DNA from 2 places in the Burkholderia aenigmatica genome. Region 2 is predicted to be linked to the other one. Evidence: predicted binding sites of a transcription regulator. Region 2 holds the regulator's gene; the other holds the start of a gene.

Region 1 (5,846 bases), on a different replicon from region 2:
ACTCCGATACCGGCCGGCCGACCCGGATCCCCGTCAGCACGTCCTGCAGCGGTTTGCGCGATCGCACGTGCATGAGCGGCCAGCTGGTGGCCACTACCGGCACGCCGTGGCGCGCGGCGACGCGTTCGACCACGCCGCGGTGGATGTCATCCATCGCGCGTGCGTGCAGCGTCAGCGCAACCCATGCGCGATCGCCGAACACGCGCGCGAACCATTCGACCTGCGCGTCGAGGCGCTGCTCGTTGGCTGGGAAGTCGGGCGACAGTATCGCGATGCAGTAGGGCAGGCCGCGCAGGTGCGTGTACGGCGCTTCCGGGTGTTCGAGATCGAGTGGTGCCAGCCGGTACGTGCCTTTCTTGCCCCGCATGCGACCGAGCGAAATGAATTCGCAGAGGTTGCCGTAACCGTCGCGATTCATCGCCAGCGCGGTGAAGGCGAGCGCGGGCGAGCCGTCGGCGGCCGTCAGCCGGAAGTGCGAGCCGACGATCAGCGGCATGTTCGCCGCCTTCGCTTCGACGTGCGCGCGCACGACGCCGGCGAGCGAGCACTCGTCGGTGATCGCGATCGCGCTGTAGCCGAGCTGCGCCGCGCGCGCGACGTATTCCTCCGCGCGCGACGCGCCGTGCAGAAACGAAAAATCGGAGGCGACCTGCAGTTCCGCGTACGCGGGCAGGGCGCCGAAACTGCCGGCGTCCATGACGGATCAGCCGAATAGGCCGTGCAGGAAGAAGCGCGCTTCGCTCTCGTCGCTGGCCGTCGGCCGCTCCTTGTATATCCAGTAGCAGACGCCGTGGTCGTCCTCGGCGACGAAGTAGTCGCGCGTCACGGTCAGCCCGTCCTGCCAGCCGCCTTCGATGCGCTCGCCGGGCGACACCATGCGCAGCGGCGTGCCGTAGAACGGCCGATGCTGGCGCGTAAGCAGCGGCACAGGCTTCGCAAGCAGCCACGCCGGGCGCGGCAGATCCGCCGGTAGCGGCGACGGCTTCGGCGCGTCGCGCATCGGCACCCATCGGGCGGCCGGCTCCGGACGGTAGTCGGCCATGGGAGCCGGGACGAGCACGTTCTCGGCGCCGAGTCGCGCAGTCAGCAGTTCGAGCAGCCGCGCGTGATCCTGCGGCGTGCCGCCGGGCTCCGGGAACAGCGAGTCGCTCGGCGCGGCCGCTTCCTGCACGCTACGGGCGACCAGGCGCATCGCAATCACGGGCCCGGCGAGCTCGACGTGGCCGAGCCGTTCCTTGACGAGCCGCGTGAGGTGCTCCTCGAAGCGGGTAGGGGCGCCCAACGCGATCTCGATCTCGGTCGGCGCGATCGCGTCCCGCCCGCGCTCGTGCTCGAGCAGCAGCGCGAACGCGGCGACGTCCAGCTGCTTCGCGGTAAGCCAGCCGGTCAGCTGCAGGATCAGCCGGCGCGCGACGAACAGCAGCGCCTCGGCATGTTCGACGCGATCCATCAGTTCAACGCGCGTGTCGAACGACGGCGGCATTTCGAGCCAGTCGTAGGCGGCCGGCGCGGTGCCGGCGACTTGGTCGAGCCAGTCGAGCAGCTGCGTGCCGCACCGCTTCTTCAGGCCGGCGCGCGGCAGGCGCTGCAGATCGGCGAGCGTTGCGCAGCCGAGCTCGTCGAACCACGTTGCATAGCGTCGGGCATCGGGAGCGACGGCGAGAGACACGCGCGCGAGCGCGCGGCGCAACGACCGGGCGGACAGGGCGAGGCCGCCGCGCAGGCCGCGGGCCACCACCCATGCGGCCGGGCCCGTCGACGCGACGGATACAACCGCGGTAACGCCGAACGATACAACGACGTCGCGCACGCGCTGGCGCAATGCGCGGATGCCGTGGAACAGGCGCAGGCTGGCCGTCACGTCGAGCAACACCACGGCTTCGTCGGCGTCGACGACGCTCGGCGTGAACTGCAGGAGCGCATAGGCGACGCCGAGCACGAGCTCGCGCTCGCGCGTGATGTCGCGCTCACGGATCTGCGCGTCCGGCGCGAGCGACAGCACGCCACCGCGGCGCATGCCGGCGACCACGCCGAGCGCACGCGCGGCGCGATCGAGCGCCACGACCCGGCCGCCCTCGAGCACGACGAGCCCGCGCGCATCGTCAAGCGACGGCGCCGGCGATCGCGGCCGGAACACTTCGAGGTTGAGGTGCGGCAGATGCACGCCGATCCAGACTTGCATGGCGGTTCAACAAAATCGGCGAGGGGGACAAGGGGACGAACAGCGGCGTATCGCGTGCCGGCCCGCGGCGCTTCAGGAATGTGACGTCGATGCCGTCGCGCTTCGGCGCCAGCGCGAGCCGCAACGGCGCCGGTGACGCGTCGCGCGCAGCGGCCGCCGGCCGGAACAGGAAGAACAGCGCCGAGCCGCTCTGCGCGGCCAGATTGAGCCGCCGCAACGCGTCCGTGCGCACATGCGACTGCCAGAGCAGGACGGCGGCACACGTGCCGGCGCGCAGCGCTTGCTCGGCCGCCCATAGCGCGTCAGCCGTGCGCGGCGCCGGCAACGACACGAACCCGGATGCTTCGACGCCCCAATATGCGAGCGCCAGTGGCTGCAGCGCGTGCGGCGGCTGGATCAGCACGACCGGCCGACGGGCCGAGCGCGCGAGCACAGGCGCCAACAGCCGAAGCTCGCCGATACCAGGCTGCTGTGCGAGCAGTTCGACCAGCGCGCCGGCCGGCCAGCCGCCGCCGGGCAGTTCGGCCGACAACGCCGGATGACCGGTATCGACGCCGCGCGTGCCCGATCGAGGCAACTGCGATGCCTTCCAGAGACTCGGATGTATCGCTTCCGGATGCGCGAGGGCTGGGTTCATGGGGTCGCTCACAAAATACTGTATAAACATACAGTGATAGTGTAGCGCGAATTTTGGGATGCGAGGAAGCGCGTCGACGATCGCAGCCACGTTATCGGCGTCACCTGGCCGGCAAGGACGGTTGAATCCCGCCGCAGGTGGCATTGCTGAGCACGCGGCGTATCATCAACAGGGAACGCAGAAAAGGGGCTCGAATGTGCACGAATTACGTTGCGACGCAGCGCAGCCGGTACGCGGCTCACTTCGCGATCGATCCACCGGCTGCTGATTGGCCGCCAGAGATCTTTCGCGACTACGCGGCCCCCTTCGTCCGGCGCTCGGCTGACGGCGGCCGCGAGTCGCTGATGGGGACATTCGGCATACGGCCGCGATCGAAGATCAAGGGCCACGATTTCGACACGATGAACGCGCGTAGTGAGACGGTCGGCGAGAAGGTGAATTTCAAGGATTCGTGGTTGAACTGCCGCTTGGCGCTGTTGCCAGCCGACGTCGTGTTCGAGCCGCGCTATCCGGCGCTACCGGATCTCGACGTGCCCAATCGGCCGGACGTCATCAATGCTGTCCTGAAACAAAAGTCGGAGCGCTGGGGCATTCGCGTGGCGAACGACGAACCGTTTGCGGTCGCCGGCATATGGCGCGGCTGGCCGGAGCCGGACGGGGGCGAAACATTCGGCCTGTCCATGTTGACGGTCAATGCTGACGATCACCCGGTGCTGCGCCAGTTTCACCGGCACCTGAATGACGATGGCACGTTCAAAGAAAAGCGTGGCGTTGTGATCCTGCGTCCGGATCAATATGACGACTGGCTGAACTGCGAGGACCCGGAAGTCGCGCGAACGTTTCTGTCGCTGCTACCGCCCGACGAATATGCGGTTGCAGTTGCACCGCGGGCGTCGAAACGCAAAACGTCGATCGAGGGGACACCGAGCAATGGCTCGCTCTTTTGACGGTGCTTCATACAGGATCTTGACGCCGCCGATGACCAAGCGTGCAGGCAACTGGACGTATGGTTGAGCGGGCTCGTCATGCCTTTGATTCAGATAGCGTTCCCACCAGATCCAGCTTTCTTACCGGCTCGCGATTTCCCTCTGGATATCTGACCGGGGAGAAGACCGCGCAGAAAGCCGCTTGATCTAAGGAAGACTTCAGAGGACAGAGACATTGAAATTGCCAGATGCAGTATTCGACATCGTCTCGATGTCGTTCGATAGCATGACACCTCAACAGATCCGCGACCAGGTCAAATCGAAATACCCTCAGTTCTATGGTATTGAATCGGCCCAGCGCGCTGTCGCCGCCGGACATTCGAAGGATCTAGATCATTCCCTGCTTCAATCCGTTTACACTACCGTCAAAAACGATGATCGTTACGCAATCGATCGCTCGACAAAGCCGTACAGAGTCTCGGTTCAATCAAGTGATGCGATCGACGAAGCCCTAGATTTGGATGCAGGAGAGGATCCCGAGAAGACGACCGGAATTGTCTATGTCTTGGGAACAGGGGTATATACAAAAAGCGGGAAGCGCATCGTCAAAATCGGCTACACGACTCAGGATCTTCCCACCCGTATTCGGCAACTCTATACGACCGCAGCCATGTTCAAGTTCGAAGAGATCGCATCATACGAAGTCGAGTGCTACGATCTCCTCGAGCACGCGCTTCATAAGCTCCTGGCTCCGTTCCGGCTTAACAATGCGCGCGAATTTTTCGCCGAAGACGCGATCCCGTTCGTAGTCGAGGTTGTCGAGCTCCATCGCAGAATTCAAGCCGCGCCTGGCGCATGGGGTGCTACCTAGGGAAACGAAGATGACAAAAATTAAGCCTAGCAGAGAGCAGCGCATTTCACGCATCACCCTTGACTTAGAGACGCTTCGCGGCAAGATTGCGCGAGGTAACCCCGTCACTCACAAGAAGTCAATCGAGCGGTGGGGAACCCAATGCATCTCGTTGGAGCAGGCGATTCTCAGAATTCGTAACCCAAAAGCTGCAAAGAAAGCCCGCGACAATCAACTCATTGCTCAAATCCAGCAAGAACACGGAAGGCCGATTCGAGTTGAGTTTGTTGGGACGAGACCGAAAGCTCGGTCGGTTTGGAATTCCGCACAAGCAGGCGGGCCAGGCACTGGCAAGCGTCGCTAGCCAGCGTACACATTATGAAACAGTACAGCATCGAAGTTTCGGCCAAGAGAGATACCGTTTGGGTCACAGCGCACGACGGTTCATGCGTGGGCCGATTCAGCAAGCGTTTCGGGATCGACGTGCATCGAACCACAGAAGAAATGATGGCCGGCGCCTCTCAGTGCCTGTTTTGCACACACGAACCCGCGGGCGAAGCAGAGTGGACCGAGTTTCGCGATGCGATTCGTCACTACCACGGGATCGACGTTCCACCCAGTACGATTACGTTCTGATGGCAGCGATTATGACGCCCGCCAATAGCGTTTCACTAGAACACGGCGCATGCGCGCCCCGTACGTCGGCCGGTCGCCGGCGGTTAAAAACAACAGGAAATTGAGTGATGGCAACCACAAAGCGTACCTATTCCGAAGTGAAGGCAGAGATTGACGCGTTGGCCGTCGAAGCCGAGGCGCTGCGAGCAGCGGAAATCGAAGTGATCCTCGCCGACATCCGTGCCAAGGTGGCCGAGTACGGGCTTACCGCACAGGACGTCTTCGGTCGGAAGCGTGGACCGCGGGCAACGACCACCCCGGGGGCGAAGTCTCCGAGCACTCCGAAATATCGCGACCCGAAGACCGGTGCAACGTGGTCTGGAAAAGGGCGTGCACCAGCATGGATCACTAAAGCCAAGAATCGCGATCGCTTCTTGATCACCGAGTAACTGCAATACGGGTTCACCACGTCGCGGCACAAATCGCGGAGACAACGAATTCCGAGCCTGCTCCTGGCGCTCCGTCTAAGAATCCATCACACAAGCCCACATCCCCAGCGGGACCGGCCAGCGGCGCAAAAAGTCCCTCCACTCGAGCGAGGAGCACCGCGCCGATGGCCGCCTCCAAAACCCAGTC
Region 2 (18,611 bases):
ACCTATACCGTGCCGATCGAGGAAACCCTCGGCGTGCTCGCGGAATTCGTGAAGGCCGGCAAGGTGCGCGCGATCGGCGTGTCGAACGAAACGCCGTGGGGCGTCGGGCAGTTCCTGCGCGCGGCCGAGAAGCTCGGGCTGCCGCGCATCGCGAGCATCCAGAATCCGTACAGCCTGCTGAACCGCACGTTCGAGAACGGGCTGTCGGAATTCACGCATCGTGACGGCGTCGGCCTGCTCGCGTATTCGCCGCTCGCGTTCGGCTGGCTGTCCGGCAAGTACGAGAATGGTGCGCGTCCGGCCGGCGCGCGCATCACGCTGTTCGAGCGCTTCCAGCGTTACAGCAAGCCGCAGGCCGTCGAGGCGACGTCGCGTTACGTCGCGCTCGCGCGGCGTCACGGGCTGTCGCCCGCACAGCTCGCGCTGGCGTTCGTCAACAGCCGGCCGTTCACGCGCAGCAACCTGATCGGTGCGACGTCGCTCGAGCAGTTGAAGGAGAACATCGGCAGCATCGACGTGAAGCTGTCCGACGAGATCCTCGCCGAGATCGACGCGCTGCACGAACTGCAGCCGAACCCGGCGCCGTAAATGGCGCACGGCCCGCGCGGCAGCGATGCCGCGGCGGGCCGCACCAGCGGCGCATCGCTGCGCCGTCGTTTCTTCCGTTACCGCATCTTGAGTCGCGTGCGCGCGACGAACAACGCGATCAGGCTCAGCAGCGCGCAGCCCATCAGATAAAGCGCAGGCGACAGCCGGTTGCCGGTCGCGCTGATCAGCCAGGTGATGACGAACGGCGCGAAGCCACCGAACAGCGTGACACCCGTGTTGTAGCTGACCGCGAGCCCTGTTGCGCGCGTCTGCGACGGGAACAGCTCGGCCATCAGTGCCGGCAGCGCGCCGCAGTACATCGCCTTCAGCGCACCGATCCAGACCAGGGCGGCGAGCATCGTCGCGAACGACGCGTGGCGCGTGAGCCACGCGAACGTCGGCCATACGGTGACGAGCATCAGCACGGCCGCGGTCGCCATCATGCGGATCCGCCCGGTGCGATCGGACAGATGGCCGACGACCGGCGTGACGAGCGTGAGCACGAAGCCGGTCGCGAGCGTGGCCGCGAAGCCCGTCGACGCAGGCAGCCCGAGCTGCTTGATCGCGTAAGTCGGCATGTACAGGATCATGTAGTTGATCGCGGTCGAGATCACGAGCGCGCCGATCGACAGCAGCACCCGCACCTTTTGCTCCGCGAACAGCTCGCGCACCGGCGCTTCCGAGCGTGCCTGCGTCTTGAACTCGACGCCTTCGTCGACGTAACGGCGGATGTACAGCCCGACCGGGCCGATCGCGAGCCCGAACAGGAACGGCACGCGCCAGCCCCAGCTTTCGAGTTGCGCAGACGTCAGCGTGGAGGTCAGCAGCGCGCCGAAGCCCGATGCGAGCAGCGTCGCGAGGCCCTGGCTCGCGAACTGCCAGCTCGACATGAAACCGCGGCGCTGCGGCGCGTGCTCGACGAGGAACGCGGTCGAGCTCGCGAATTCGCCGCCCGCGGAAAAGCCCTGCATCAGCCGCGACAGCATGATCCCGAGCGGCGCGAGGATGCCGATCGATGCGTAGGTTGGCATCAGCGCGATCAGCAGCGTACCGGCCATCATCATCGCGATCGACAGCAGCAGCGACGCCTTGCGGCCCGCACGGTCCGCGTATGCGCCGAGCACGAAGCCGCCGATCGGCCGGATCAGGTAGGACAGCCCGAACGTGCCGAGCGTGAGCATCAGCGACGTCGCTTCGCTCGTGGCGGGGAAGAACAGCTTGGCGATCGTCACCGCGAAGAAGCCGTAGACGATCAGGTCGAACCATTCGAGTGCGTTGCCGATCGACGCCGCGAAGATGATGCGCCGGATCTTCGCGGCGCTGGGGCGGGCGGCTTCCTGCGAGGTCAGGGTGGTCGTGTTCATCGTGTATGCAGGTCCCGTGAAAGGGGCGAAGCGCGTTACAGGGCGGCGCCGGCCGCGGCGGGCGCCGCGCGGCGAACGGTCGGTGCATCGTCGCCGAGATCCCAGAAGAGGCCGGCCATCATCTGCAGCCCCTCGCTGACGACGCTCGCGAGCAGGTGCTCGTCGGGGGCGTGCTGCGAGCACGCCGGGTACGAGTGCGGCACCCACAGCGTCGGCAGCCCGAGCGTGTCGGCGAACACTTCGTTCGGCAGCGTGCCGCCAAGATTCGGCAGGATCGCGGGCTTCTTGCCGGTGGTGCGCGCCAGCGACGCGACGGCCCAGCGGACCCACGGATCGTCCGGCGGCACGCGCGTCGCCGGTGCGCCGCGTTCGACGTCGATCTCGATGTCGGCGAAGCCGTGTGCATCGAGGTGCGTGCGCAGATGGGCGTGCAGCGCTTCCCAGTCGGTGCCGACGACGAAGCGCAACTGGCAGTGCGCATACGCGGCGGGCGGGATCGCATTGACGGGGTGCTCGGGATTGCCGGCCTTGAACGCGAGGATCTCGAACGTGTTCCAGCCGAACACGCGCTCGGCCGCGGTGAGGCCGGGCTCGCCCCAGTCGGCGTCGAGCGCCGGATCGCCGGGGCCGCCGCCGACGGAGAGATCGGCGAGCGCATCGCGCACGGCGGCCGGGATCGGCGGCGGACGCAGCCCCGCGACGCGAATCGCGCCGCGCGCGTCGACGAGGCTCGCGAGCGCGTGCGCGAGCACGATCGCCGGATTGCGCAGCAGTCCGCCCCAGTTGCCGGAATGATGCGCGCCGTCGCGGGCCCGCAGGCTCAGCTTGAAATTGACCGAGCCGCGCGAGCCGAGGAATACCGTGGGGCGCGCGGCGGCGATGCGCGGGCCGTCGGACGCGATCAGCACGTCGGCCGCGAGCGCGTCGCGTTCCTGGCGGCACAGTGCGTCGAGGCCCGGCGAACCCGTTTCCTCGCCCATCTCGATCAGCAGCTTCGCGTTGAAGCCGAGCCGGCCGCCGCGCGCGTCGAGCACGCTCGCCAGCGCGGCCAGGTTGATGGTGTGCTGGCCCTTGTTGTCGGCGCTGCCGCGGCCGTACCAGCGGTCGCCGTCGGCCGTCAGCGTCCACGGCGACAGCGGCGCGCGCCACTGCGCGTCGTAGCCGCGCACGACGTCGCCGTGGCCGTAGATCAGCACGGTCGGCAGCGCGTCGTCTTCGTGGCGCGAGGCGAGCAGGAACGGGCCGCCGCCGTCGACCGGATTGTCGACGATCCGCGACGTGAAGCCGAGGCGCGCGGCCTCCGGGGCGATCTCGTCGGTCAGGTAGGCGCGCAGCGCGGCTTCATTGCCGCTTTCCTGGCTCTCGGTGCGCAGGCCGACGCGGCGGCTCAGGGTCGTGAAGAACGCACCGGATTCGAACTGGTTCAGCGCGTGCTGGATGGCGGCGGTACGGCTCAAGTCGTGTCTCCTCTGTCGGGTTCCCTGCACGCGGCGGATCGGGCATGCAGCGTGAAGTGCGATCGATTCTAGAAAGCCGATTTATTTGTCACAATGATCGAATTTCGAACCTTTCTTTGCCTAAAAGGCAAAGCAGTGCGGCCGGCGGCCGGGCGGAGACAGAACGATGGCGGCTTTCCTGCATGGCCTGGCGTTGCGGTATTTCGTCGAAGTGGCGCGCACCGGCTCGATCAGCGACGCGTCCGCGCGGCTGCACGTGGCCGTATCGGCGATCAGCCGCCAGATCGCGAAACTCGAGAGCGAGCTCGGCGCGCCGCTGTTCGAGCGCCGGCCGCGCGGGATGGCGCTGTCGGAGGCCGGCGAGCGGCTGCTGGCGTTCGCACAGCGCAGCCTGCTGGAGGCCGAGCACGTGATGAAGGACATCGGCGGGCTCGATGCGCTGCACGGCAGCCTGCTGAAGATCGCGTGCTCGGAAGGGTTCGCGATCGATTTCCTGCCCGGCACGCTCGCCAGCTTCAAGGCGCGCCATCCGGGCGTCGATTTCTCCGTGTGGGTGGTGTCGCCGGCCGACGCGACGCGGCGCGTGCGCGACGGCGACGTGGACATCGCGCTGAGCTTCAGCCTCGCGCCGGAGAAGGGCGTGCGCGTCGAGCATACCGAGCGCGCGCCGATCTTCGCGCTGGTGCGGCACGACCATCCGCTCGCGACGCGCGACGCGGTGTCGCTCGCCGACGTCGCGCGTCACCCGCACGTGCTGCCCGAGGCCGGCACGACGGTGCGACAGCTGATCGACATCGCGTGCGCGCTCGACGGGCTGCTGCTCGAGCCCGAACTGACGAGCAACAACACGGCGGCGATGTACGGCTACGCGCGGCGCACGGGCGCGGTGATGTTCACGGGGCTGCTGTCGGTGCGCGACCGCTGCGCCGCGGACGGCTTCGTCGTCGTGCCCGTGACGAACCCGCAACTGCGCGAGCGCAGCATCCAGGTGCAGACGATGGCGGGGCGCGATCTGCCCGCGTCGGTACGGGCGTTCCGCGACCATCTGATCGACGCGATGCAGGCCGCATCGGCGCCGCCGACTGCCGCGCGCGGCCCGAGACGCCGGCCCGTGAGATAATCGTCAATCCGCCTTCCTTGTCCATGCGGCTCATCGAGCCGCATCGCCCCTGTTTGACGCCAAATTGAAGAACCTGATTGTCACCCTCGATCGCGCCGGCGAGTTCGACGAGATCATCGACGTGCGCACGCCGCTCGAGTTCGCCGAGGATCATATTCCCGGCGCGCTGAACGCGCCTGTCCTCAGTAACGAGGAGCGCGTGCTCGTCGGCACGATGTACCGGCAGGTGTCGCCGTACGAGGCGACGCGCGTCGGCGCGGCGATCGTCGCACGCAACATCGCGCGCCATCTCGATACGACGTTCGCCGACCGTCCGCGCAACTGGCGGCCGCTGATCTACTGCTGGCGCGGCGGCAAGCGGTCGGGCTCGATGACGACCTGGTTCAACCTGATCGGCTGGAAGGCGCGCCAGCTCGACGGCGGCTACAAGGCGTACCGCCAGTCGGTGTGCGCGACGCTCGACTCGCTGCCGACGCGGTTTCGCTACATCGCGCTCGTCGGCCATACGGGCTGCGGCAAGACGCGCCTGCTGAACGCACTGCGCGACGTGGGCGCGCAGACGCTCGATCTCGAAGGGCTCGCGTGCCATCGCGGCTCGCTGCTCGGCGCGCTGCCGGGCAAGCCGCAGCCGGCGCAGAAGGGGTTCGATTCGGGGCTCGTCGAAACGCTTGGACGTTTCGACCCCGAATGGCCGGTATTCGTCGAGTCGGAAAGCCGCAGGATCGGGCTCGTGCAGTTGCCGATCGCGTTGATCGACGCGTTTCACGCCGGGCCGTGGGTGCATGTCGACGCGGCGCACGACGAGCGCATTGCGTTCCTTCTCGACGATTACGCGCACCTGTTTGACGAACCCGATGCATTCAAGGCGCAGCTCCATCGGCTGATCGGCCTGCATAGCCGCGAACAGGTGACGCACTGGAAGGCGCTGATCGATGCAGGCGCGCGCGCCGACCTGTTCACCGAGCTGATCGACAAGCACTACGATCCCGCCTACGCACGGACCTACCGCGCGACGTACAACAAGCCGAACCGGGCGCTGACGTTCACGTTCCGGCCCAACGCCGCCGACGTGCACGATCAGGCGCGTGCGCTGCTGGCCGAACTCGCGCAAGCCGGGTTGCCCGCCTCGGCCGCGCTTGCCGCAGGCGCGACCTCCGCAACCGACCCAGACCAATCGACGACCACACGATGACGACCACCCGCACCCAACCCAGTCCCGCCCTCGGCTGGATGACCTTCCTGCTGATCGCGGTCGCGGGCCTGTTCTACGTGAAATGGTTTCCGTACTACAACAAGGCGTTCGTTGCCGCCGAGCATCATTCGATCGGCCAGTCGATCCTGATGGGCACGTCGGCGGCCGCTCCCGAGCCGTCGCTGAAGGCTGCGCTCGACTACGCGTGGGCGTACGGCAAGGCGATCTGGCAGGCGATGGTGCTCGGCCTGCTGCTCGGCTCGGCCGTGCAGGCGCTGCTGCCCGCGCACTGGGTCGCGCGCGTGCTCGGTCGCACCGGCTTCGGCAGCGTCGCCGCGGGCGGCCTGCTGTCGCTGCCCGGCATGATGTGCACGTGCTGCGCGGCGCCGGTCGTCGCGGGGCTGCGTGCGCGCCATGCATCGCCGGGCGGCGCGGTCGCGTTCTGGCTCGGCAACACGGTGCTGAACCCGGCGGCGCTGGTCTTCATGGGCTTCGTGCTCGGCTGGCAGTGGAGCGCGCTGCGCCTCGTGCTCGGCGTCGCGATGGTGTTCGGGATCGGCTATCTGCTGAACCGGATCGCACGTCCTGAAGACGCCCGCATCGACGATGCGCAGCTCGCCGCGCTGGCGGCCGAGCAGGCCGCGGCCGGCAATCCGTTCGTCCGCTGGGTGAAGCTGCTCGCGCGCATGGCCGTGCGGCTCGTGCCCGAATACATCGTGCTCGTGCTGCTGCTCGGCGCCGCGCGCGCATGGCTGTTCCCGCATATCGGCCCGGACATCGGCAATCATCTCGGCTGGATCGTCGCATTCGCGGTGGCAGGCATGCTGTTCGTGATCCCGACGGCCGGCGAGGTGCCGATCATCCAGGCGATGCTGTCGCTCGGCATGGGCGTCGGCCCGGCCGCCGCGCTGCTGATGACGCTGCCGCCGATCAGCGTGCCGTCGATCGCGATGCTCGCGCGTTCGTTCAAGCCTTACATGCTGGCCATCGTCGCGATCCTCGTCGTCGTATTCGGGATCGCGAGCGGCCTGCTCGCGATCGCGCTCGGGTTCTGACGCGTACAAGCGGCGCGCCTGTCGGGCGCAATCGTCATATTCATCCGGCGCCGCCGTTGCACGTGTGCAGCGCCATTTACAAGAAGCAAACAGGAAAACGCATGACCCAACCGAAGATCCATCCTCGACTCGAAAAGGCGCTGACGCGCGGCGATCTCGCGATCCGCCAGGCCAATTCCGCGCGGGCGACTGCCGTGCTGAACGCACTCGGCACGATGATCATCGAGGCCTCCGCAACGATCGGCGTCGACGCCAGCATCGACATTCCGCAAGGCGACCGCATTTACGATCCGGTCAACGGCCTGTGGCCGCAGAAGATGCTGGTGTCGTTCGACGGCCCGGTGGACGAAGCCGACAAGGAAGAGCTGCGCTCGGTCTATCTGGTTGCCGACGATCCGGGCACGCAGTTCCGCGTCGAATGGCATCGCGCGGACGGCAAGCTCGGCCGCCAGGAAGGTGGCCCGCTCGCGACCGTCGCGTTCCTGACCGACGTCGAGATTCCGTGGAGCGACGACGACGAGTGACGTCGTCGCATGAGGCCGGTGCCCGGTGCGCCGGCTGTCAGCGCATCATCCGCCGCCGGAACAGCCACGCGGACAGCAGGAAGCCGCCGACCGCGTAGCCGGCGAGCACCGCGACATGCAGCGCGACGTCGGTCGCCGGCCGGCCGAGCATCGCGGGCCGGATCAGCTCGACCGCGTTCGCGAGCGGCAGCGCCTGCGCAGCGTGCTGGGCGATCGGCGGCAACTGCGTGGTCGGGAAGAACACGCCCGACAGCAGCAGCATCGGCGTCAGCACGAGCGTCTGATAAAACATGAAGAAATCGTAGGACGGCGCGAGCGCCGTGACGATCATCGCGATGCTTGCAAACGCGAGGCCCGCGAGCGCGATCACGGGCAGCGCCGCGAGCATCGACGGAAACTGCGCATAACCGAGCGCCCCCGCGACGAGCATGATCGCGGCCCCCGACAGCATCGCCTTGCTGGCCCCCCAGACGATCTCGCCGAGCACGATGTCGCCGAGCGCGAGCGGCGTATGCATGATCGCTTCCCACGTGCGCTGCACGTGCATCCGCGAGAAGCCCGAATACATCGACTCGAAGCTCGCGGACATCATCACGCTCGACCCGACCGTGCCGGCCGCGAGGAACGCGATATACGACACGCCGTCGACATGGCCGAGCATCAGCCCGAGCCCGAACCCCAACCCGAACAGATAGATCATCGGATCGGCAAGATTGCCGAACATCGACGCGAGCGCGAGCTTGCGCCAGACGAGATAGTTGCGCCGCCAGACGGCGATCCAGTTGGTCGCGTTGGCGGGCATCGCGATCGCGAAGCGTGACACGCGCGGCGGTGCCGACGGTGCGGCGGTGGAATAGTTGCGGACGTCCATGATCGATCAGTCCTGCATTTCGCGGCCCGTGAGCCGCAGGAACACATCTTCAAGATTGGCCGGGCGATGCAGATAGCGCAACCCCGGGCGACCCTTGAGCCGCGCACTGAGCGGTTCCGGGTCGCTCACGTAGCAGAACAGCGTCTCGCCGCTGATCTCGGTGTGCTTCGCGAACGCCGACAGCTCGTCGCGCAGCGTGGCCGGATCGGGCCCGTAGATCTCGATCACGTCGCAGCCGATTTCCGATTCGATCAGCGCGTGGGGCGCGCCTTCGGCGATCTTGCGACCTTCCTCAATCACGCACAGCCGGTCGCACAGGCGTTCGGCTTCTTCCATGAAGTGCGTGGTGATCAGGATCGTCTTGCCGCGTGCGAGCAGCGAGCGCAGGCGTTCCCACATGAGGTGACGTGCCTGCGGGTCGAGGCCCGTCGTCGGCTCGTCGAGCACCAGCACGTCGGGATCGTTGACGAGCGCGCGCGCGAGCGTCAGGCGGCGCTTCATGCCGCCCGACAGCTCGCCGACCTTCGCATCGGCCTTGCTCTCGAGCTTCGCGAATTCGAGCAGCGGCTTCACGAGCGCGCGCGCAGCCTGCGCGGACATGCCGAAATAGCGGCTGAACACGAGCAGGTTCTCGCGCACGGTGAAGTCGGGGTCGAGATTGTCGAACTGCGGAACGACCCCGACGCGCTGGCGCGCATGCCGCGCGCGTGATGGAACCGGTTCGCCGCAGAGCGAAATGGTGCCCGCGTCGGGATGCGTGAGGCCGAGCAGCATTTTCAGCGTGGTGGTCTTGCCTGCGCCGTTCGGCCCGAGCAGGCCGTAGCATTCGCCGGCCTGTACCGTGAAGGACAGGCCGTTGACGACGAGCTTGTCGCCATAACGCTTTTCGACGTTCCGGAAATCGATCGGTGCAACGGACATGGGCATGTTGTCGTTGTAAGCGGGCGCGGAAGCGTTCCGCTGCCCGATGCGTGGCCGGTTGGCGAACCGATCGGACGATTGCGTGTCACACGGGCATGACCGAAGTGCACGATGCCGGCGCCTGATGGCCCGCTGGAGTACGAACGGGCCATTCTAGTGCATCGGCTGCGTCTCTTCAGGGCATGCCTGCACGGTGCGATGCATGCGCGCACCGATCGTGCACCGCATCATCGCGCACGCGCCGAGCGGGGCGAATCAGCGTTTTCCATCCCTTGCGTCCTGAATTGCGGCGCACCATGATGAATGCGTAGGCTCGTTGTTGCGATAGGGAGGTTTCATGGCTAGCTACAACAAGATTCTGCTGTGTTACGACGGCACGCTCGAAGGACGCAAGGCATTGCGCTGCGGCGCCAATCTCGCGATGGACCTGAAGGCCGAGACGCATTTGCTGTCGGTCGTCGACATGCGCTCGAGCATTGCACAGAGCGCGGGTTTGCTGACCGACGTCGCGTGCGGCCGGTTCGAGGAAACCGCGCGTGAAATCCTGCAGGAAGGGGTGAACTGGCTGCGCGAGCGCGGCGTGCAGGCCGAAGGCCATTTCGCGTTCGGCTATCCGATCGACGAAATCGCGAATCTCGCGACGGAACTGCAGGCCGACCTGGTTGTGGTCGGCCATCGGTGCCGCAGCGGGCTGTCGAGATGGTGGATGGGCTCGGGTAACACGCAACTGCTCGATCGCGTGAACTGCAGCATTCTGGTTGCATGTTCGTCCGCGCAGGAGCAGAAGGCCGAAATCGCGCGCGAGCGTGAAGCGGCCACGGCGAACGGCAAATGATCCCATGATTCGATGACTGCCTGACCGGCGAACCGCGCCGGTCAGGCGTCGTGCCACGTCAGTGGCGCGGGCGCCGGCCGTGGCCAGTCAGGACCGGTCAAGCGTGCAGGTCGATCGCCGACAACTTCCACGAGAACAGGCCGAAGCGGTGGAATATCGCCGCGTAGCGCGTGCCGTCGGCACTGCGCTGGTAGGTCACGACGAATTCGTCGATATTCCGGTAGCCGGCGCTGGTTTGCTGCGGGTGCGGCGAATGCGTTGCATCGGCCGGGCTGGCCGGTGCGGCAGCGGCGGGTGGTTGCGATGACGCAGCCGTAGCGGCTGCGTTGCTACCCGGAGTCGCAGCGCTCGCCGGTGCCGGATTGGCCGTTGGTGCGGCCGGCGCGTTGCCCGGTGCATTGCTGCCTGACGGCAGATTCGACCATTCCGGTGGACGCTCACCCGGATTGCCACGCGGCGGCAATCCGCTCATCAGCGCGGCCACACCCTCCGGGGTCGCGTACGCATCGACCAGCGGGCCGATCAGCGCAGACCCGATCAGCGCGCCGATCACCGCGAACGGATTGTTCTTCTTCACCGCGTCGATCCGGCGCATCAACTCTTCCGTGACCTGCTGCTTGAGGCTGATGCGCAGCGACGGAAAATCGACATATTCGCTGATGGCCTGCGCGTCGCGCGCATCGATCGCCGATTTCAGGCGACCGAGCGCGACGTACGGCGACGCGTAGGCATAGCCGATCGCCGCAATGATGGCGACGGCCAGCACGACGATCAGCAGGGGCTTGAGCCGCCAGGCGCGGCTCGACGATCCGGTCACGTTGCCTCCGGTGCGGGGATGTTCCGCAATCAGAGACCGCCTGGCGTGGCCGATCGTTCCTCTGCGATGCAGCGATCGATCATCCGGCACACGGCATCGATCGTGCCGACCATGATCAGGCGCGAGCGGCCGTGATAGACGCGCACCGGTGCGCGGCGTGCGGGTTCCGCGTGATTCAGGCCGGCGTTCAGCGATACCCGCGCGAAAGCGGGGAGCGCCGACGGCAGCAGGGACGCCTGCCGTTCGACTGCGACTTCTTCTTGCACAGGCGCCGCCGCGGACAGCGGTGCGCAGGGCGTGCGGCCGCGCAGGTGACGCAGGCGACCGAATTGACGGAAAGGCAGCAGACGGGAAAGGCGTTCCATGATGTTCTCCTCAGCGAGACGGAATGTCAGAGTTCGCCCGAGCGGATCAGCCCGACGGCGATGCCTTCCAGCGCGAATTCCGCGCTGCCGGCCTTGACGAAGATGTTTTCGTAATCCGGGTTCTCCGCGATCAGCTCGAGACCGCCCGGCCGGCGCATCAGACGCTTGACCGTGACGTCGTCGCCGAGACGCGCGACGATGATCTGGCCGTCCTTCGCTTCCGTGCGCTTCTGCACGGCGAGGAGGTCGCCGTCGAGGATGCCGGCGTCGCGCATCGACAGGCCGCGCACTTTCAGCAGGTAGTCGGGCTTGCTGGAGAACAGCGCGGGATCACACGCGTAATGCTGCGAGATGTGCTCCTGCGCGAGGATCGGGCTACCGGCCGCGACGCGGCCGACGAGCGGCAGCGACAGCTGCATCAGGCCGGCGTGCGGCAGCGTGAACTGGTGCGGGGCGTCGTCGATGCCGAGCAGGCGGATGCCGCGCGACGCACCGGCGGCCAGCTCGATCACGCCTTTGCGGGCCAGCGCGCGCAGATGCTCCTCGGCCGCATTCGGCGAGCTGAAGCCCAGCTCGGCCGCGATCTCGGCACGGGTGGGCGGGAATCCGGAGCGCTCGATCGCGCGGCGGATCAAGTCGAACACTTGCTGCTGACGGGCGGTGAGTTTGGTCATGGCTGAACTGTATGGATAGACAGTGAGCTGTATTTTTATACAGTAGTTCGCGAATTTCAAGTGTTACGTGAGGTTCGACGCGATCACGCCGGTTCCGGCGCGATTTCGCGACGTCCGGACGCCGGTTCATCTGCCGCAACCGTCCATCCCGTCTGCGTTAGCACTTTTGAGTATTAAAAAATGAGGAACGATTATTTTTAATCATGTAACCCGTTCGTTAGACTGGCCCGACATCGCAATACCGACAACACTGGAGAACCAAGGATGGGCAAGCGCAATACGGGGCTGGTGGGCGGAGTGGGCCGCCTGATCGCAACACTCGCGCTGGGCGCGGCGGCGGCGCTGGGCGTCGCGACGCACGCGCAGGCCGATACGACGTTCCTGAACGTGTCGTACGACCCGACGCGCGAGCTGTATCAGGACTTCAACCAGGCGTTCGGCAAGGAGTGGAAGGCCAGGACGGGTGAAACGGTCAACTTCAAGCAGTCGCACGGCGGTTCGGGCGCGCAGGCGCGCTCGGTGCTCGACGGCCTGCAGGCCGACGTCGTCACGCTGGCACTCGCGTACGACATCGACGCGCTCGCGAACAAGGGGCTCGTCAACAAGGACTGGCAGAAACGCCTGCCCGACAACGCGTCGCCGTATACGTCGACGATCGTGTTCCTGGTGCGCAAGGGCAATCCGAAGGGGATCAAGGACTGGGACGACCTGACCAAGCCGGGTATCTCGATCGTCACGCCGAATCCGAAGACGTCCGGCGGCGCGCGCTGGAACTACCTGGCTGCCTGGGCGTACGCGCTGCACAAGCCTGGCGGCAACGAGCAGACGGCGAAGGAATTCGTCACGAAGCTCTACAAGAACGCGGGCGTGCTCGATTCGGGCGCGCGCGGCGCGACCACGAGCTTCGTGCAGCGCGGGATCGGCGACGTGCTGATTGCATGGGAGAACGAGGCGTTCCTGTCGGTCAAGGAGTTCGGTACCGACAAGTTCGAGATCGTCGTGCCGTCGGTGAGCATCCTGGCCGAACCGCCGGTCGCGGTGGTCGACAAGGTGGTCGACAAGAAGGGCACGCGCAAGCTGGCCGAGGCGTACCTGAACTTCCTGTACAGCCCGCAGGGCCAGGAGATCGCGGCGCGCAACTACTACCGGCCGCGTTCGAAGAACGTGCCGGCGGAGCTGACGAAGCAGTTCCCGAAGCTGAAGCTGTACACGGTCGACGATACCTTCGGCGGCTGGACGAATGCGCAGAAGACGCATTTCGCGGACGGCGGCGTGTTCGATTCGATCTACAAGCCGCAGTAACGCCATAACGACAGCGGCGCGCCACGACAGCGCGCCGCATCCCCGACGGCTGCCGGCGCAATGCATCGCGCCGGCGTTTGCGTCGGACCCGTGAGCAGCAACGACCCAGCAAGAGCATCCGATGACGACGTACACCTTTCGCAAGCCGAGCGCGCTGCCCGGTTTCGGCGTGACGCTAGGCATCACGGTGGCCTATTTGAGCCTCGTGGTGCTGATCCCGCTCGCCGCCACGTTCCTGAAAACCGCGACGCTGTCGTGGGACCAGTTCGTCACCGCCGTCACGTCGCCGCGCGTGCTCGCGTCGTACCGGCTGACGTTCTTGTCCGCCCTCGGCGGCGCGCTGATCAACGCCGTGTTCGGTTTCCTCGTCGCGTGGGTGCTCGTGCGCTACACGTTCCCGTTCAAGCGCCTCGTCGATGCGATCGTCGACCTGCCGTTCGCGTTGCCGACGTCGGTCGCCGGCATTTCGCTCGCGGCCGTCTACGCGACCAACGGCTGGGTCGGCCAGTATCTCGCGCCGCTCGGCATCAAGATCGCGTTCACGCCGGCCGGCGTGCTGGTCGCGCTGACCTTCATCGGGCTGCCGTTCGTCGTGCGCACGGTGCAGCCGGTGCTCGAGGATTTCGAGCGCGAGCAGGAAGAGGCCGCCGCGTGCCTCGGCGCGTCGCGCTGGCTGACGTTCCGCCGCGTCGTGCTGCCGGCCGTGCTGCCGGCGCTCCTCACCGGGTTCGCACTGGCGTTCGCGCGCGCGCTCGGCGAATACGGCTCGGTGATCTTCATCGCCGGCAACGTGCCGATGAAATCCGAGATCACGTCGCTGCTCATCATCACGAAGCTCGAGCAGTACGACTACGCGGGCGCGACCGCGCTCGCGGTCGTGATGCTCGTCGTGTCGTTCCTGATGCTGCTGCTGATCAACACGCTGCAGTGGTATCTGCAGCGCCGCACCAGCAAGGGCGCGAGCGGCCCCGCGCCCGCCACCGTCACCGCCGTCGCAGCAGGAGGCCAGCAATGAGCCAGGAGGCCACCGTCGTGCTGAAAACCCCGTCTTCGGCTGCGCAAGGGCGCGCCGCAAAGCGGCTCGACCCCGTCAGCGAGTCGCGCGTCGTGCGCTGGCTGCTCACGGGCATCGCGCTGGCGTTTCTTGCGTTCTTCCTCGTCGTGCCGCTTGCCGCGGTGTTCGTCGAGGCGCTGCGCAAGGGCATCGGCTTCTATCTGGAATCGCTCGCCGACCCCGATGCGTGGGCGGCGATCAAGCTGACGCTGACCGTCGCCGCGATCGCCGTGCCGCTGAACCTCGTGTTCGGCGTGTGCGCGTCGTGGGCGATCGCGAAGTTCGAGTTCCGCGGCAAGGCGTTGCTGACGACGCTGATCGACCTGCCGTTCTCCGTGTCGCCGGTGATCTCCGGCCTCGTCTACGTGCTGCTGTTCGGCGCGCAGGGCTGGCTCGGGCCGTGGCTGCAGGATCACGACGTGCAGATCATCTTCGCGGTACCGGGCATCGTGCTCGCGACGATCTTCGTCACGTTCCCGTTCGTCGCGCGCGAACTGATTCCGCTGATGCAGGCGCAAGGCACCGACGAGGAAGAAGCCGCGCGTGTGCTCGGCGCATCGGGCTGGCAGATCTTCCGTCGCGTGACGCTGCCGAACGTGAGGTGGGGCCTGCTGTACGGCGTGATCCTGTGCAACGCGCGCGCGATGGGCGAGTTCGGCGCGGTGTCGGTCGTGTCCGGCCACATTCGCGGCGTGACCGACACGATGCCGCTGCACGTCGAGATCCTGTACAACGAATACAACTTCGCGGCGGCGTTCGCGGTGGCGTCGGTGCTGGCGCTGCTCGCGCTCGTCACGCTCGCGCTGAAGCTGCTCGCCGAGCGCCACCTGGCCGCCGAACTGGCCGGCGCGCGCGATACCGCTCCCGCACATGCCGGCCCCGTCGCCGTCGTTTCGTCGAAATCGTAAAGAGGCAACCAGAATGGGTATCACCGTCCGTCACCTTCAGAAGCGCTTCGGCGATTTCACGGCGCTCGACAACGTATCGCTCGATTTTCCGCCGGGCGAACTGGTCGCGCTGCTCGGGCCGTCCGGCTGCGGCAAGACCACGCTGCTGCGCGTGATCGCGGGCCTCGAGCACGCGGATGCGGGGCAGGTCGTGCTGCAGGGGCTCGACGTCGCGTCGGTCGGCGCGCGTGAGCGCCAGGTCGGTTTCGTGTTCCAGCACTACGCGCTGTTCCGCCACATGACGGTATTCGAGAACGTCGCGTTCGGGCTGCGCGTGAAGCCGCGCCGCGAGCGGCCGTCGGAAAGCGTGATCCGCGACAAGGTGCACGAGCTGCTGAAGCTCGTGCAGCTCGACTGGCTCGCGCAGCGCTATCCGTCCGAGCTGTCGGGCGGCCAGCGCCAGCGGATCGCGCTGGCCCGCGCGCTCGCGGTCGAACCGAAGGTGCTGCTGCTCGACGAACCGTTCGGCGCACTTGACGCGAAAGTCCGCAAGGAGCTGCGCGGCTGGCTGCGTCGTCTGCACGACGACCTGCACATCTCGACGATCTTCGTCACGCACGATCAGGAAGAGGCGCTGGAAGTCGCGGATCGCATCGTCGTGCTGAACCGCGGCCACGTCGAGCAGGTCGGCAGCCCGCAGGACGTCTACGATCATCCGCAGAGCGCGTTCGTCTACGAGTTCCTCGGCGCGGCCAACCGGTTGCCGGGCACGGTCGCCGGGCGCGGCTTCGTCGCCGAGGGCGCAGCCGCGCCGATCGAGGTCGACGCCGATTTCGCGGGCCCCGCGAATGCGTACGTGCGGCCACACGACCTGCAGCTGTGGCCGGCGGGCGAAGGGCACCGCGACGGCATCGCAGTGGACGTGCGCCGTGTGATCCCGCTGGGCGGTTCGGTGCGCGTGGAGCTCGAGGCGCGCGCAGGCGGCGCGCTCGAAGCCGAACTCGACCGCGACGCGTGGCGTGCGCTGTCGCTGCAGGTCGGCGACGGCGCGACGGCCGTGCCGCGCGCGGTGCGCGTATTCCCCGCGCGCTGACGCGCGGGTGCAGGGCAGGAGGGGGCGGGTGCCGCTCCGACTACACAAGCAAACAACGACAGCCTAAGAGGCATACCCATGAATTTTCAGCAACTGCGCTTCGTGCGCGAAGCGGTGCGCCAGAACATGAACCTGACGGAAGTCGCGAACGTGCTGTACACGTCGCAGTCGGGCGTGTCGAAGCAGATCAAGGATCTCGAGGACGAGCTCGGCGTCGACATCTTCATCCGGCGCGGCAAGCGGCTGACGGGGCTCACCGAGCCCGGCAAGGCCGTGCACCAGCTGATCGAGCGGATGCTGCTCGATGCCGAGAACCTGCGCCGTGTCGCGCGCCAGTTCGCCGACCAGGACAGCGGCCACCTCGTCGTCGCAACGACCCACACGCAAGCGCGCTACGCGCTGCCGAAGGTGATCCGGCAGTTCACCGAGGTGTTCCCGAAGGTGCATCTCGCTTTGCGCCAGGGCAGCCCGCAGCAGATCGCGCAGATGATCCTGAACGGCGAGGCCGATCTCGGCATCTCGACCGAGGCGCTCGACCGCTACCCGGACATCGTCACGTTCCCGTGCTATTCGTGGCACCACACGGTGGTCGTGCCGAAGGATCATCCGCTCGTCGGCCGCGAGAACCTCACGCTCGAGGAAATCGCCGAGTACCCGATCATCACGTACGACCAGGACTTCACGGGCCGTTCGCACATCGACCAGGCGTTCACGCAGGCGGGGGCCGTGCCCGACGTCGTGCTGACCGCGATCGACGCGGACGTGATCAAGACCTACGTCGAACTCGGGATGGGGATCGGCGTCGTCGCGGCGATGGCCTACGATCCGCAACGCGACACGGGGCTCGTCGCGCTCGACACGCAGCACCTGTTCGAGGCGAGCACGACGCGGGTCGGGCTGCGCAAGGGCGCATTCCTGCGCGCGTATGCGTACCGGCTGATCGAGATGTTCGCGCCGCACCTGAACGAAGCGGAAATCGCGGGGCTGTTGCGCGAAGCCGTTTGACGACAGCGCGTCGCGCGCCGTCCGCGCCGTTGCAGCAGACGGCGCGACGTCCCTGCGCGGGTTGTCATGCATTGGGCGGCGGCACGCGATCTGCCGCCGCCTTGGTGGTTCGATTCACCGAATCATCGACCGCCATCGCGGTTTCCAGTCCGATTCATCCCCCCACGCGGCGACCGAGATGCGGTCGCCTGCCGGCACACCATCAACACAGCACGTTCGAGCGCCCCGTTTCGGGTGCTGTCATCTGCCATACCGGGCGACCCGTTTCCACACGGATGTGATTCAATGCGCGTGAATGCCGGCGGACGGATGCCCTCGGCCACGCTCCTGACCGATAGGCCCGCACGGCGGCGCAATGCGCCGCGCCGGAACGAACCGCGGGGCGCATGACCGACAGCCGGTTCGCATTCATGGAACCATGCGCCCGGATTGCCGGCTCCGACACACTCGGCGACATATTGCGCAGTACGCAACACACGTGACGAAGCGCTAAACAATGAATCTGAAATGGTTTCTCTTTTCCTTCGAAGGCCGAATCGGGCGTCTGCCGTGGTGGATCTACGCGCTGGCTTACGCTTTGCTCTGCGCGTTTTTCGATGCGGGTTCGCGCGGCTCGTCGACTGACGATCTGCCGCTGCTTGTGGTGCTGGTGGGCGTCGTCATCGCGGTCATCGCGGTGTGGTCGTCGATTGCGGTCGGTGTGAAGCGGCTGCACGACATCGACAAGTCGGGATGGTGGATGCTGTTGTTGTTCGTGCCGATCGTCGGCTCGCTCGCATTGTTCGTGATGAACGGCTTCATCGCCGGCACGCCGCAGGCGAACCGGTTCGGCGAGCCGCCGTCGGTTGATGAAGACGCGCCGGCGCCGCATGATCCGGCGTGACGCGCGCTCCGAATAAACCCTTAAATATTGATCAGACAGGTTGCGCGCCGACACGAATCGGTACAGCATAGCCTTCACTCCGCCGGCGTCCCGCCGGCGGTGGCGTGTCAACGACAGCACGCGTCAGGCAGTCGGCCGTCTGCCTCGCTTCCATTCCGTGGTACCGACAGCAGCATCGATGGCCGTTGTCCGGGTAGTGTGGCGCAAACGTTTGCTCACATTAAAACAACAGTCAAACAATTGTCAGGCCCTTGGGGCCAGTCGCCAGGAGATGTGTATGAATGTCCTCTTTCGCCGTCGCTTCCTGACCGCCGCGCTCGCCGCCGTCGCGGTCGCCGCCGCACCGGCCGTCTACGCGCAATCGATGGCCAAGCCGAAGGTCGCGCTCGTGATGAAGTCGCTCGCCAACGAGTTCTTCCTGACGATGGAAACGGGCGCGAAGGAATACCAGAAACACAACGCGAGCCAGTTCGACCTGATCACCAACGGCATCAAGGACGAGACCGACACCGCGAACCAGATCCGCATCGTCGAGCAGATGATCGTGTCGAAGGTCGATGCGATCGTGCTCGCGCCGGCCGATTCGAAGGCGCTCGTGCCGGTC

Evidence for each region. Region 2 encodes LexA, which represses DNA repair genes until DNA is damaged. Its sites were predicted from a motif close to ACTGTATNNNNATACAGT; they were not measured.
Region 1: a site for LexA is predicted at 2,837-2,854, ahead of imuA (translesion DNA synthesis-associated protein ImuA). Genes of this name have one in related genera too.

The regions. Positions count from the first base shown of each region.
Region 1 covers NZ_CP184472.1:69,323-75,168, reverse strand. Annotated here, with positions in the region: partial or broken gene ACN8ZM_RS40100 (PHP domain-containing protein) at 1-697, opposite strand, end outside; gene ACN8ZM_RS40095 (Y-family DNA polymerase) at 704-2,182, opposite strand; gene imuA (translesion DNA synthesis-associated protein ImuA) at 2,103-2,819, opposite strand; gene ACN8ZM_RS40085 (SOS response-associated peptidase family protein) at 3,014-3,766, shown strand; gene ACN8ZM_RS40080 (GIY-YIG nuclease family protein) at 3,981-4,616, shown strand; gene ACN8ZM_RS40075 (H-NS histone family protein) at 5,339-5,659, shown strand.
Region 2 covers NZ_CP184468.1:1,773,546-1,792,156, forward strand. Annotated here, with positions in the region: gene ACN8ZM_RS08370 (NADP(H)-dependent aldo-keto reductase) at 1-588, shown strand, start outside; gene ACN8ZM_RS08375 (MFS transporter) at 666-1,952, opposite strand; gene ACN8ZM_RS08380 (M20 family metallopeptidase) at 1,988-3,409, opposite strand; gene ACN8ZM_RS08385 (LysR family transcriptional regulator) at 3,576-4,529, shown strand; gene mnmH (tRNA 2-selenouridine(34) synthase MnmH) at 4,594-5,721, shown strand; gene ACN8ZM_RS08395 (permease) at 5,718-6,776, shown strand; gene ACN8ZM_RS08400 (hypothetical protein) at 6,878-7,300, shown strand; gene ACN8ZM_RS08405 (ABC transporter permease) at 7,338-8,171, opposite strand; gene nodI (nodulation factor ABC transporter ATP-binding protein NodI) at 8,178-9,092, opposite strand; gene ACN8ZM_RS08415 (universal stress protein) at 9,430-9,927, shown strand; gene ACN8ZM_RS08420 (DUF2939 domain-containing protein) at 10,025-10,744, opposite strand; gene ACN8ZM_RS08425 (hypothetical protein) at 10,774-11,109, opposite strand; gene lexA (transcriptional repressor LexA) at 11,136-11,783, opposite strand; gene ACN8ZM_RS08435 (sulfate ABC transporter substrate-binding protein) at 12,048-13,085, shown strand; gene cysT (sulfate ABC transporter permease subunit CysT) at 13,207-14,100, shown strand; gene cysW (sulfate ABC transporter permease subunit CysW) at 14,097-15,047, shown strand; gene ACN8ZM_RS08450 (sulfate/molybdate ABC transporter ATP-binding protein) at 15,061-16,119, shown strand; gene ACN8ZM_RS08455 (CysB family HTH-type transcriptional regulator) at 16,198-17,124, shown strand; gene ACN8ZM_RS08460 (DUF805 domain-containing protein) at 17,621-18,007, shown strand; gene ACN8ZM_RS08465 (sugar ABC transporter substrate-binding protein) at 18,285-18,611, shown strand, end outside.